2 regions of the Candidatus Manganitrophus noduliformans genome follow, and region 1 is predicted to be linked to the other one. Evidence: riboswitches for the same ligand, from Rfam matches in the RefSeq annotation. Region 1 holds a riboswitch; the other holds the start of a gene.
What was found. A riboswitch is a leader RNA that binds a small molecule or an ion and turns the genes downstream of it on or off. The one in region 1 is predicted to bind cyclic di-GMP.
Positions count from the first base shown of each region.

Region 2: linked by a shared signal. The riboswitch ahead of MNODULE_RS07145 (fibronectin type III domain-containing protein) and the one ahead of MNODULE_RS02760 (hypothetical protein) in region 1 are both predicted to bind cyclic di-GMP.

Region 1 covers NZ_VTOW01000001.1:573,126-578,437, forward strand. Annotated here, with positions in the region: gene MNODULE_RS02760 (hypothetical protein) at 20-2,581, opposite strand; cyclic di-GMP riboswitch class I at 2,735-2,830, opposite strand; gene MNODULE_RS02765 (LEA/WHy family protein) at 2,941-3,396, shown strand; gene MNODULE_RS02770 (ribonuclease D) at 3,408-4,559, opposite strand; gene MNODULE_RS02775 (TlpA family protein disulfide reductase) at 4,583-5,089, opposite strand; gene MNODULE_RS02780 (branched-chain amino acid ABC transporter permease) at 5,166-5,312, opposite strand, start outside.
Region 2 covers NZ_VTOW01000001.1:1,434,728-1,440,039, reverse strand. Annotated here, with positions in the region: gene rsmI (16S rRNA (cytidine(1402)-2'-O)-methyltransferase) at 1-621, shown strand, start outside; gene MNODULE_RS07145 (fibronectin type III domain-containing protein) at 686-1,534, opposite strand; cyclic di-GMP riboswitch class I at 1,582-1,666, opposite strand; gene lexA (transcriptional repressor LexA) at 2,005-2,637, shown strand; gene MNODULE_RS07135 (hypothetical protein) at 2,659-3,303, shown strand; gene MNODULE_RS07130 (DUF8156 family protein) at 3,303-3,632, shown strand; gene MNODULE_RS07125 (DNA polymerase domain-containing protein) at 3,629-5,312, shown strand, end outside.

The DNA.
Region 1 (5,312 bases):
GCGGGGTACTCCTTTGAATCTACTCCACTAAAATCCCTTCCGAGTACTTCACGCCGTCGGTCTCCGGCACATCTCCCATGTTGTGATCGACCAATACGGGAACCGAGTTGAGGTCGATGCTGTCGGCAACGCTGATGTCGAGATCGCCTGGATCATTCTCCAGGACGGCCAAGAACTGGCTGACCTCCAGCGGTTTCACCAGGTAGCCCTTGGTCTGATCATCGGCATCGGTGACCTGGGTGCCGGCCGGGATGTTAATGATCTTATTGGAGATATCCTCCGTCATCACGTGACCGTTCTTGAAGAGCTCGTGGAAGAGATCCGGCAAGCCGTGCATCCAGCCGTCATACTGAAGCGCGAGAGACTTTTCCTCTCCCGCATTGTTGGTCAACGTCACCGGCAGGAGGCGAACCGGGTCGCTCAGCAGGACGTAGTTGTTGCTGGCATCTTTGAGGTATTGCTGACTTCCCCACATGTCTCCCTCTCTTGGGTAGTCCCAGTTAAACTGGTTGGTTGTCTGGTTGCCGTTGACATAAGCGACCAGTCCCCACTGCCCATTCGTGACCACTTGCCCCACCTGAGGAGCGGGGTTCGAGGATTGATCCGTCTGGCCGATCGTTTTGTAGACCAGCTTCATGAAATTGGCGCTGTTCGGATCGGTAACGAATTCAAACGTCGATTCGGTGTCCGGCGACCAAGACGACTTGAAGACGGTGCCGGTTGGGACAAAGGTCGAAGCGTTTACCGGATTTGCCGTGCTCTGAATCTCGATCTTCACCTCGTAACCGGTGCTGGTCCGCTTGACGATATAATTGGCCCCCCGGCTGTTGATGTAGAACTCCCGGTCGAGCGGCATGGTGTAAGGCTTGTCGCCCGTCTCGCTAGGGGCGAACTCGGGTGTCCAGGTCTCGGTATCGAAACCGGTTAACGTTTTCTCAACCCAGCCGGTTCCGTTGTACATGATGTAGATCGACCCGCCGATGTTGACCCAGAGAAATTCATTGTCGCTCGGCGTATAAAGAGTCGAGGTCGCGGTGGTCCTTCCAGTGGAAGAATCGAACGTGCCGACGTAGAAACCGGCGCCGCTCGGCCCGTCCGCCAGATAGACGTAGTTGGTCGGTGGGTTATTTTGATCACAACCGTTGCATTGATTGATATTCACGAACTTTCTATTGTCGTTCTCGCCGACAATCAGTGAATCGAACGCCGTGAATTTGCTGGCGCAATTCTGCTGGAAAAACCCGGTATCTGGGTCGAAGGTATGGGTGCATTCATACCAACCCGCCCCGTCCGGCCCCGATGCGAGATATCGGAGCTCGAAATTCGAATTGACCCAGGTTTCGACCGGGATTCCCTTGACGTCATTGACATTGGCCGCGACCGCCGTCCGCTTCGTTAGGGTTCCAACGAATGGGGCCGAGACGGTGTAGGTCTCCGCATTCTGCTGCGGTCCTCTGTCTTGACGGGTGACCGTCGTCCCCTGAGGGATCGTTCCACCGTCGGACCAGAGCGAATGACGACCCTGCCAGGCGCCATAGTAGGCGAACCGGTGGCGGCCCTCGCCGTCGGTGTAGTCCACGGGGAAGCCGAATGACTTGGTCTTCATAATATCCTGGCCGGTTGTGCTGTCGAACAGACCGTAACGATGGGTCATGTCGTTGACGGAAGTCCGGTCTTTATATTGAACGGCGCCCTCTGCTTTTTGAAGGGCCAAGTGGTTCGCGTTGTAGGCATATTTTGCGACCACCGGGGCCGGGTTGCAGTCGGGCTGATGGCAGCTCTCCCAATCGGGGAACATCACCTTGCCATAACCATCCGTCTCAGACCGATTCATAATCGCCTTCATTTCATGGGGAGGCGCATCGGTCGATTCGGTCTGGCGCTCGTTGATGCGAATGACGGAGCGGCCGTTTGCATCGACACCGGCATCCGCCGCAAAGAAGGAGTCGGGTGAATCGCCAAATTTGACATTGAGCTTCCAAACGCCGTAGTCGCTATAGGAGCCATCTTCCTTGCGTGTCGCCGATTGGTATATTTTAAACTCGGCTTTAATGAGACGGTTGATGTCGGCCTCGTCGATCCAAACCCGGACGCGATTGACGTCCTGGCCGTCCTCCTCAATCATCGCCGAATCGACGACCCACGGCTCCAGACTCTTGGTCTGGACGCCGTTCTGCTCGTCCTGGAAGGAGACCATCGCTTTGTACGGTCCCTGATTGACGTTGGCCTCGTCGGCGTAGTTCGTCTGAGCCAGCGCTGCGAGGACCTCTTCGATGATATCGAACTGCTCCAGCGTGTGCTCGTTCACATATTTGCGGGTGACGGCCTTGCTGTAATCTGTGTTCGGGTCGGTCGCCGCCTGCTTCAACGCGGAGAGCTTTGATTTCAACCCCGGCTTGGTGACCCCTCCGACGCTTCCGGAAAGATTGGTCGGCACCGCCGAGATTTCGGTCGGCACCTCGAAGCCGGCCGACTGAGAGCCACCACCACCCGATGAACTGCTTCCTCCTCCGCCTCCGCAGGCAGCCAGACTGAGGCTTAAGATCAACGAAGCCGAAGCCACTGCAAGTAACCTATTCATTTGTTGCCTCCTGTTTGTGTTTCGATGTGTTCTCTCGGACGACCTAGAAATGGGCAGCCTCTCGTTTGCATCCTTGCAAAATAAAAAAGCCCATTTCCAAACTCTAGAAATGGGCTGCGCATATAAATAAGGATAGAGCGATTCTTATTTATCCAGGGCAGCCCAACTAGCATGCCGGCGACTCCTTTCGCCCGGCGAAGCCTTGAAGCTTTGCGCCCCAACCTTTCGGTTGGTTTGCCTTTATCTTGGATTCAGACTTTGTTCGTGGTAAAAGATACCAAAAAGTAATATTTTGTCAAGGGCGGAAGAGGAAAAAAGAGACCTTTGACAAAGATTGTTCAATGCCGTAGTCTCAACGGATGCAGAAACGGTTTGTATCCTTCTCCCTTTTTGTTATTTTTCTCCTCCAGGCGTTCTTCGGCTGCTCGCCGGCCCGGTTTCTTTCCAAACCGGAATGGCGCCTGCAAGGAATTCGGATCGACCGGATCGATCTTTCGGGGGCCTCGGTGGGTCTGGCTCTACGCATTACCAATCCGAACCCCGTCGGCGTGACCGTCCGGCATCTGACGTATCAATTTTATTTACATGAAGTGAAAATTGCGGAGGGAGAGATGACAGCCCCCTTCGAGCTGCCGAGGCACGAATCGATCGATGTTGTCCTGCCGGTGCAGATGAGCTTCAAAGAGGCGCGCGAGCTGGCGCCGCTATTGAGACAAAAAACGGAGGAGATCGACTATCGATTAGAGGGGGAGATCACCTTGCAGGCAATGGGGACGGAGAAGCGTTTTCAGCTTCATCATGCTGGAAAGAGGTAATCTGGAGGGGGTCACTCTTTACGGGCCTTGGGCGGGGTGGAGATTTCCTTGAGGAGGAGTTCTCCGTAGCGGTGGATCTGCCACTCCCGAAGGGATGCGACTTCCCGGAGCGCCTCGATCGATTTCGGCGTCCGCTTGGCGATATCGCGCAGCACGCCGCTGGTGACCACCATCGCCGGCTCCACCCCTTCTTGCTCCGCCTGTTTGTTTCGCCACTCTTTCAAGCGGGTCAACAATCGTTCTTGTTCAGGAGTAAGCGGGGCGCTGCCGTTTCGCTCGACTTTCGGGAGCGGATCGGTCGTTGTCAGTCCCTTTGCCACGGCATTCAGCCAGAGGGCCGGATTTCGAAAGACCGGCGCCGTTTCCCTGGGGAAAAGCCGCTTCAAATCCTCCTCTGATCGGGGCGATTCTTTGGCCATCTTAATGAGATCATCATTAGAGATGATTTTAAACGGCGGGCGGTTTCTCTTTTTCGCCAGATGGTTGCGCACTACGGCGAGCTCCCGTAAAACTTTTTGAGAAGCGGCGGGGAGGACGCGCGCCCCTTTGATGCGCAGGTAATCATCCGGCTCGAAGGTTTTCCCGCTCCAGGTGATCGCTTCCAGCAGCCGGCATTCCTCTTCGATTTGGTCCATCCTTCCTTTTTCCGCGATTTCCTTTTTCAGAAGCTCGTAGAGCGGAACCAAGTAGGCGGTGTCTTGGGCGGCGTAATCCAATTGATCCTTCGGAAGGGGACGGATCGACCAGTTCGATTTTTGATGGGTCTTCGAAAGGTTTAATTGGAAATAACGCGCAATCAGATTCTGAAGGGAGAATTCTCGAACCCCCAACGCGCGCGCCGCCAAGGCGGTGTCGAAGATCGGGCCGATGTTGAACCCGAAGTCGCGCTTCAACGACACCAGATCATAATCGGCGCCGTGAAAAATTTTTAAGATCGATCGCTCTTCGAGAAGCGCGCCGAGCGGTTCCACTGTTTCAAGAAGGAGCGGATCGAAGATGAAGTGCCGCTCCGCTCCGGAGATCTGAATCAGACTGACCCTCTCCTGATAGCTGTAGAGGGAGTCCCCTTCCGTGTCGACGCCGATGATAGGGGCGCCGCGCAAGGCATCGACCGCCTCGCTGAAGGCGTCCGGTGTCGTGATGTAGTCGTAATGAAAATCCATTTCAGTCTGACAGTCCAGTCTGGTTATGCCTCTTTTAAGAGTTGTTGCAACGCTTCTTGGAATTCGCGGCGCTCGAAGAAGCCGCCGCTAAAATGATGCAGGACCAGCTCCCCCTTTTTATTCAATAGAAAGAGGGTGGGGGTGAACTGCGCTCCGAATCGGGTGGAGACCCGATCGTTCGAATCGTAGAGGACGGGAAAATTGAAAACATCGGGGTGTGATTTTACATAGCCCCGGATGTTCGCCTCCGAATCTTTAAACCCGATGGCGATCACCTGAAACGGTTTCCCCTTCATCTTTTCTTTGAGGTCGCGAACCTTCGGTAGTTCGTGTTTGCACGTACCGCACCAGGAGGCCCAGAAGATGAGCAGGGTCGGCTTATCGAGCAGGTCTTTGTCGGTGTATTTTTCCCCGTCGAGGGAAAGAAGCTCGAACGGCGGGACTTTGGGGCCGCCGGCATCCGCGTGGACCCCTCCCAACAAGAAAAGGGAGAAGAGAAGCACCATCACGAAGGAAAGGCTCTTTCTCATCTGATTTCCTCCTTTATTTCGGTCTTACTCGTTTTTATCACAGCCCCCGCCCTTTCGCAAGCTGCCTTACGTAGATCTAATGACGCTTTCCGAGGAGACCCTGAGGACGGAAGATCATCATGACCACCAGCGCCGCGCCGAAAATCAGCATCCGATAACTCGTCAGGCCCCGGAGAAGCTCCGGCAAGACGGTCAGGAGGAAAGCGCCGAGGATCGCGCCGGG
Region 2 (5,312 bases), 860 kb from region 1:
GCGCTCCGCATCCTGAAAGAGGTCGCGATCATCGCCGCGGAAGATACCCGCCACACCCAAAAGCTCCTCTCCCATTTCGACATTCATACGACGCTCACCAGCTATCACGACTTCAACAAGGAAGAGAAGACGCCGGTCCTCCTCTCCAAAATGGCGGAGGGGGCTTCGATCGCCATCGTCTCCGACGCCGGCACCCCCACCCTCTCCGATCCCGGTTTTTATTTGATTCGCGAAGCGATCCGCGCCGGCCTCCCCGTCAGCCCCATCCCGGGCCCCGCCGCCGCGCTTGCGGCGCTGGCCGTCTCCGGCCTTCCCCCGGACCGATTCGTCTTCGAAGGTTTCTTACCGAAAAAGAAAGGGGCTCGCGCCCGGCGCCTGGAGCAACTCAAGCCCGATCCGCGGACGTTGATCTTCTACGAATCGCCGTTTCGGATCGTCGGGCTGCTCGAAGAAATCAAGACGATCCTTGGCGACCGGCCCGTTGTCGTTGCACGGGAAATCACCAAGATGTTCGAGGAGTTCATTCGGGGGACGGTGACGGAGGTATTGGAGAAGATCGGGAAGAAAACGGTGAAGGGGGAGATTACGCTGGTGGTAGGGGGGAATCGGGAGGAAAATTAAACAACATGAGGGGCTATGTCATCTCTACCATCTAGCAAAACCCGGATACACATCCGGTTGACGATCATCTGAATCTCCTTTTCAGAAACATGAAGAGGAAAATACCCAGCAAGAGCGGTATTTCGGCCGCTTGCGCGGGGCCGGGAAGATTTTCCTCCTGCGGAAAGCGCATTACACAACCTCCCCCGCCGGCGGCCGCCTGATTTTGTCCGTCGTCGATTTGACTGATTAAAGAAAAGGGAGAAGCGGAAGCGTGGGCGGTAGATTGACGATTCTCATGGAGATCGTAGGAAGCGGCGGCATAGTAGTAGGTGACGCCGTTCTCCAGGCTTGAGTGAGTTACGCTCATGCTCTGATTGGGTTCTCCCGTGAAATCTCCGAGAAGTTCGCCGTCGTTCAGGTCGCTCGGATAGCGATCGGTCCGATAGCGGATGAGAACCCCCGCGAAATCAACGTCCGGCGGGTTGATCCATTGCAGCGTGATCTCCCGGTCTCCGGGAACCGCAGAGAAATGTTGAACATCCGCCGGAGGCGTCGTATCCGAGGGTTGAGCATCCTCCGGTGGGGTGTTACCGGAGACGGGAGCAGACGTATCAAAAAACGTTTTACTGATCTCGTTCGAAAAAGCACTCTCGTTTCCTGCAACGTCATAGGCGGTGAGGACGAAGTAGTAGGTTCCCAGCCCAAGGCCGGTGACCGTGTACGCGGTCTGATTGCCGACCGTGATCGGTGTTCCGTAACGCCCGGAGACGGTTCCGTAATAGACCTTGTATCCGGCCAGATCCGAATCTGTGTTGGGAGTCCAGGATAAGATTGCATCGCCTGCAAAAGCGGGAGAGGTCTTACAAAAAAAGAATAAGAGAACCAGACAAAGCGCCCGGGGAATGTTTTGTCTTTTTGACAGATTTCGCATCGCTGCAAATCTCCCATGCGCAAAAAAAAGCCGCCAAAACGAAATCCTTTGGCGGCTCGGCGGGCATGGCTTTACAGCTTTAGCCCCGTTGCTCTGCGTCCCCGTCTTTCGACAGGTTTGCTCTGAACAAAGGGAATCACAAATCCTTCATGATCAACGCGGCTTAAACCGCTCGACGGCGCTTGAGCGATCTAAAAAACATTTTTAGGATTATCACGACTCCAATCATGTTGTCAATAAGATTTAATTCTTTTTAGGGTCGTGGTCGCGCCGTTTCCAGAGAGACTCAATTTCCTCGTACGACCCATCACCGCCTCAATCTGCCCATAGAAGGTGCTGCGTTCCTTTCCCAGCCCTGCACTCCTTACGTTTCTTGCCGCGGCTGCAATATCGTCCAGACGCGTTTCAATACCCCCCCCCGGAATTTCCGCTTGACACTTTCCAATCCCTTCGGCTAGAATGGTATTCATATGGATACCATCACGGCACGGCAACAAGAAATCCTCACCTTCATCCAGCAAACGGTGGAGCAGAAAGGCTACCCCCCTTCCTTGCGTGAAATCGCAGGCCACTTCGGGATGGTGGGGACGCGGGGCGCTTTCAAGCATGTCGCCGCGCTGATTCGCAAAGGACACCTGCGAAAAGGCCAAGGAGCCCGGGCGCTGGAAGTGATCTCGCAATCGCAGACAGCGAGGGCCGTCCAATCAAAGAGCGCCGGCCGGGCGATCCCAATCTTGGGACGGGTCGCCGCCGGGCAGCCGATTCTGGCCGAGGAGAATTTACTCGGACATCTGACGGTCGATCCTTCGCTCGTTCGAGGAAGGGAAGCGTTTCTTCTGAAGGTCAAAGGGGAGAGCATGCGCGACGCGGGAATCTTGGATGGGGATCTGGTCCTGGTCAAGCGGCAGGCCGATGCCGATTCCGGCGAGATCGTCGTCGCGATGGTCGAAGGGGAAGCGACGGTGAAGCGGCTGATCAAGAAAAAGAAAAACCTGATCCTCCAGCCCGAGAACACTGACTTTGATCCGATCGTCATTACCGAGAAAGACGCCTCCTTTCAAATTCTCGGGAAGGTCGTCAGTCTCATTCGGCCGGTCGTTTGACCGTAGAAGAGGAGCACGCTTGTGGACACGACCTACAAAATCGACGCCCCCCTCTTCTCCGGACCGCCGGTCTCCCTGATCTCCGGCATGCCGGGCGGGGTGATCTTTTTTTGCGGCGATGCCGCGCTCCGGCCGCTCGCTTCGGAAATGATCGGCTGGCGGTTGGCCCAGTCGGAGCGGGTCCTCTTTCTCGATGGGGACAACTGCTTTAACCCTTATCCGATCACACATCTGGCGAAGCGGATCGGACACGATCCGCGCCTTTTTCTCTCGTCGATTTTTATCTCCCGCGCCGCCACCTGCCATCAGATGACCTCCCTCATCACCCGGCAGCTCGGCATTGGAATCGCGCGGCACCGTCCCCGCCTGGTGCTGCTGGCGGAGCCGCTCGCCACCTTTTATGATGAAGCGGTCTCTTTCACCGAGAGAAAAACGCTCCTCTCACACGCCGTATCAACCCTGGCGCGACAGGCCCGGGAAGGAACCTGGATCGTGGTGCTGACCTCCCCTCCCCCGCCTTCGCACAAGTCGGCGTCGCTCCTTTCAATGGTGCGCAACGCGTCGGACCGGCTCTTCTCCGTCCGCACCGATGCGCAATCGATCCTCATCCGCGAAGAAACGCTCGCTATTGGAAAACGTCCGCCGCAACGAACCGGGGGGTGTTGATGGGCCGCACCCTCTCCACCTTCACGCAGTTGATCGAGCAGGAACGGAGCGCTTGGCAGTCGTTTCACCGGGCGTTGCGCAAGGAGGACCAGCAATATTTCGACGCGCTTTTTCGCGCGGCGAAATACCATGTCGCTTCCGGCAGCTACGCTTCGAAGAGCTCGCCGTTTGAAGCGATGATCGTGGCGATGTTGATCGAGTCGTACAAAAAAAATGCGCTGCTCGAAGCGCGGGTCTCCCACCTGGAAGTATTTCTGAATAGAAAGGGCACATTCGACGAAAGCCAGAGGCCTCCTCTCCCTTCGTCGAAGACAAAGGAGGGTCGATGAAGATCACCGGCTGGATCTTTGATGTCTACGCGGTCGACGGCGGGATGCGGGTCTGGATCATCGACGCGCAAGGGAGAAAGCACCGGCTGCTCGATCCCTTCTCCCCCGCTTTCTACATCGGCGGCCCTCCCGCCTCTGTCCGCCCGCTTCTGACCTTTCTCTCGCGCTTGAACCTGCCGATGGAGGTCACCCGCGCCGTGGGGATTGAGTTCTACTCGGGGAAGACGATCCCGGTCACACGGGTAAAACTTTTCAATCCAATCCACTTTACGAAGGTGGTCCGCTGGTGCGCCTCCGCCGCCGTCAAACCGGAAGGGAGCGGAATCTCGCTCTACAACTGCGATCTCTCCCTCCCGCAGCTCTATTTCTTCGAGCGCAAGCGCTTCCCGCTCGCCTTTTGCGAGGTGGAGGTCGATCCCTCCGGGACCATTCAAACGGTCGGCTTACTCGATTCGATCTGGCGGACCGATTACACCACCCCCCCCTTGACGACCCTGATCCTTCGGATGGAAGGGGGAAGCCTCCGCCCCGATCACACCGGTCCCCGGCGGCTGGAGGTCACGATCGACGGGCGGACCTCCTGCTTGGAAGCGGACGACGAAGCGGGGCTGATCGACCGGTTCGACCGGCTGCTGCTGCGGCACGATCCCGACCTGATTCTCTCCGAATGGGGCGATCCGTATCTCCTCCCCCAGCTAATGGCGATGGCCAAAAAGAAGCGCTTCCCCCTTCTGCTCAACCGAGAGCCCGATACGGGGGTGGTCACCCGGCGCGAGCGCTCCTACTTCACCTACGGCCAAGTCGTCCACCAGGCGCAAGCGCACCTGCTCCTCGGCCGCTGGCACATCGATCTGCATAACTCTTTCTTGGTCGATCAGACCGAGCTCGAAGGGCTCTTTGAGTTCGCCCGCCTCTCGCGGATCCCGGTCCAGCAGATGGCGCGGACCACCACCGGCACCGGAATCACCTCGATGCAGATGGCGCTGGCATTTGAGGACGGGATTCTGATCCCCTGGCGAAAGCAGGAGAGCGAGGCGTTCAAGAGCGCCGACCAGCTATTGCTGACCGACAAAGGAGGGCTGACCTACGCCCCCAAGCTCGGCTTTCACGAAGCGGTCGCGGAGCTCGACTTCGCCTCGATGTACCCCGCGACGATGGCCCGTTACAACATTTCCCCCGAGACGATCAACTGCCCTTGCTGCCCCCACAATCTCGTTCCGGAGATCGGCCACCATCTCTGCACAAAGCGCCGCGGATTGATTCCCCGCTTCCTGGAGCCCTTCTTGGCCAAGCGCGCCGAATACAAGCGGCTCAAAAAAACCGCGACCGATCCGGAGTGGAAGGGGCGGTATGACGCGCGGCAGTCGGCGCTCAAGTGGGGCATGGTCACCACCTTCGGCTATCAAGGATACAAGAACGCCCGGTTCGGGAAGATCGAAGCCCACGAGGCGATCACCGCCTATGCCCGGGAGAAGCTACTTCAGGCGAAGGAAATCGTCGAAGCGGAGGGGTTCGAGATGATCCATGCGATCGTCGACTCCCTCTGGATCAAAAAATCGGGAACGACGGAGGCCGACTATGAAGCGCTGGCCGAGCGGATCTCGAAGGCATGCGAGATCCCGATCGCCTTTGAGGGGGTCTATCGCTGGGTCCTCTTTCCGCCGTCAAAGTCCGATCCGG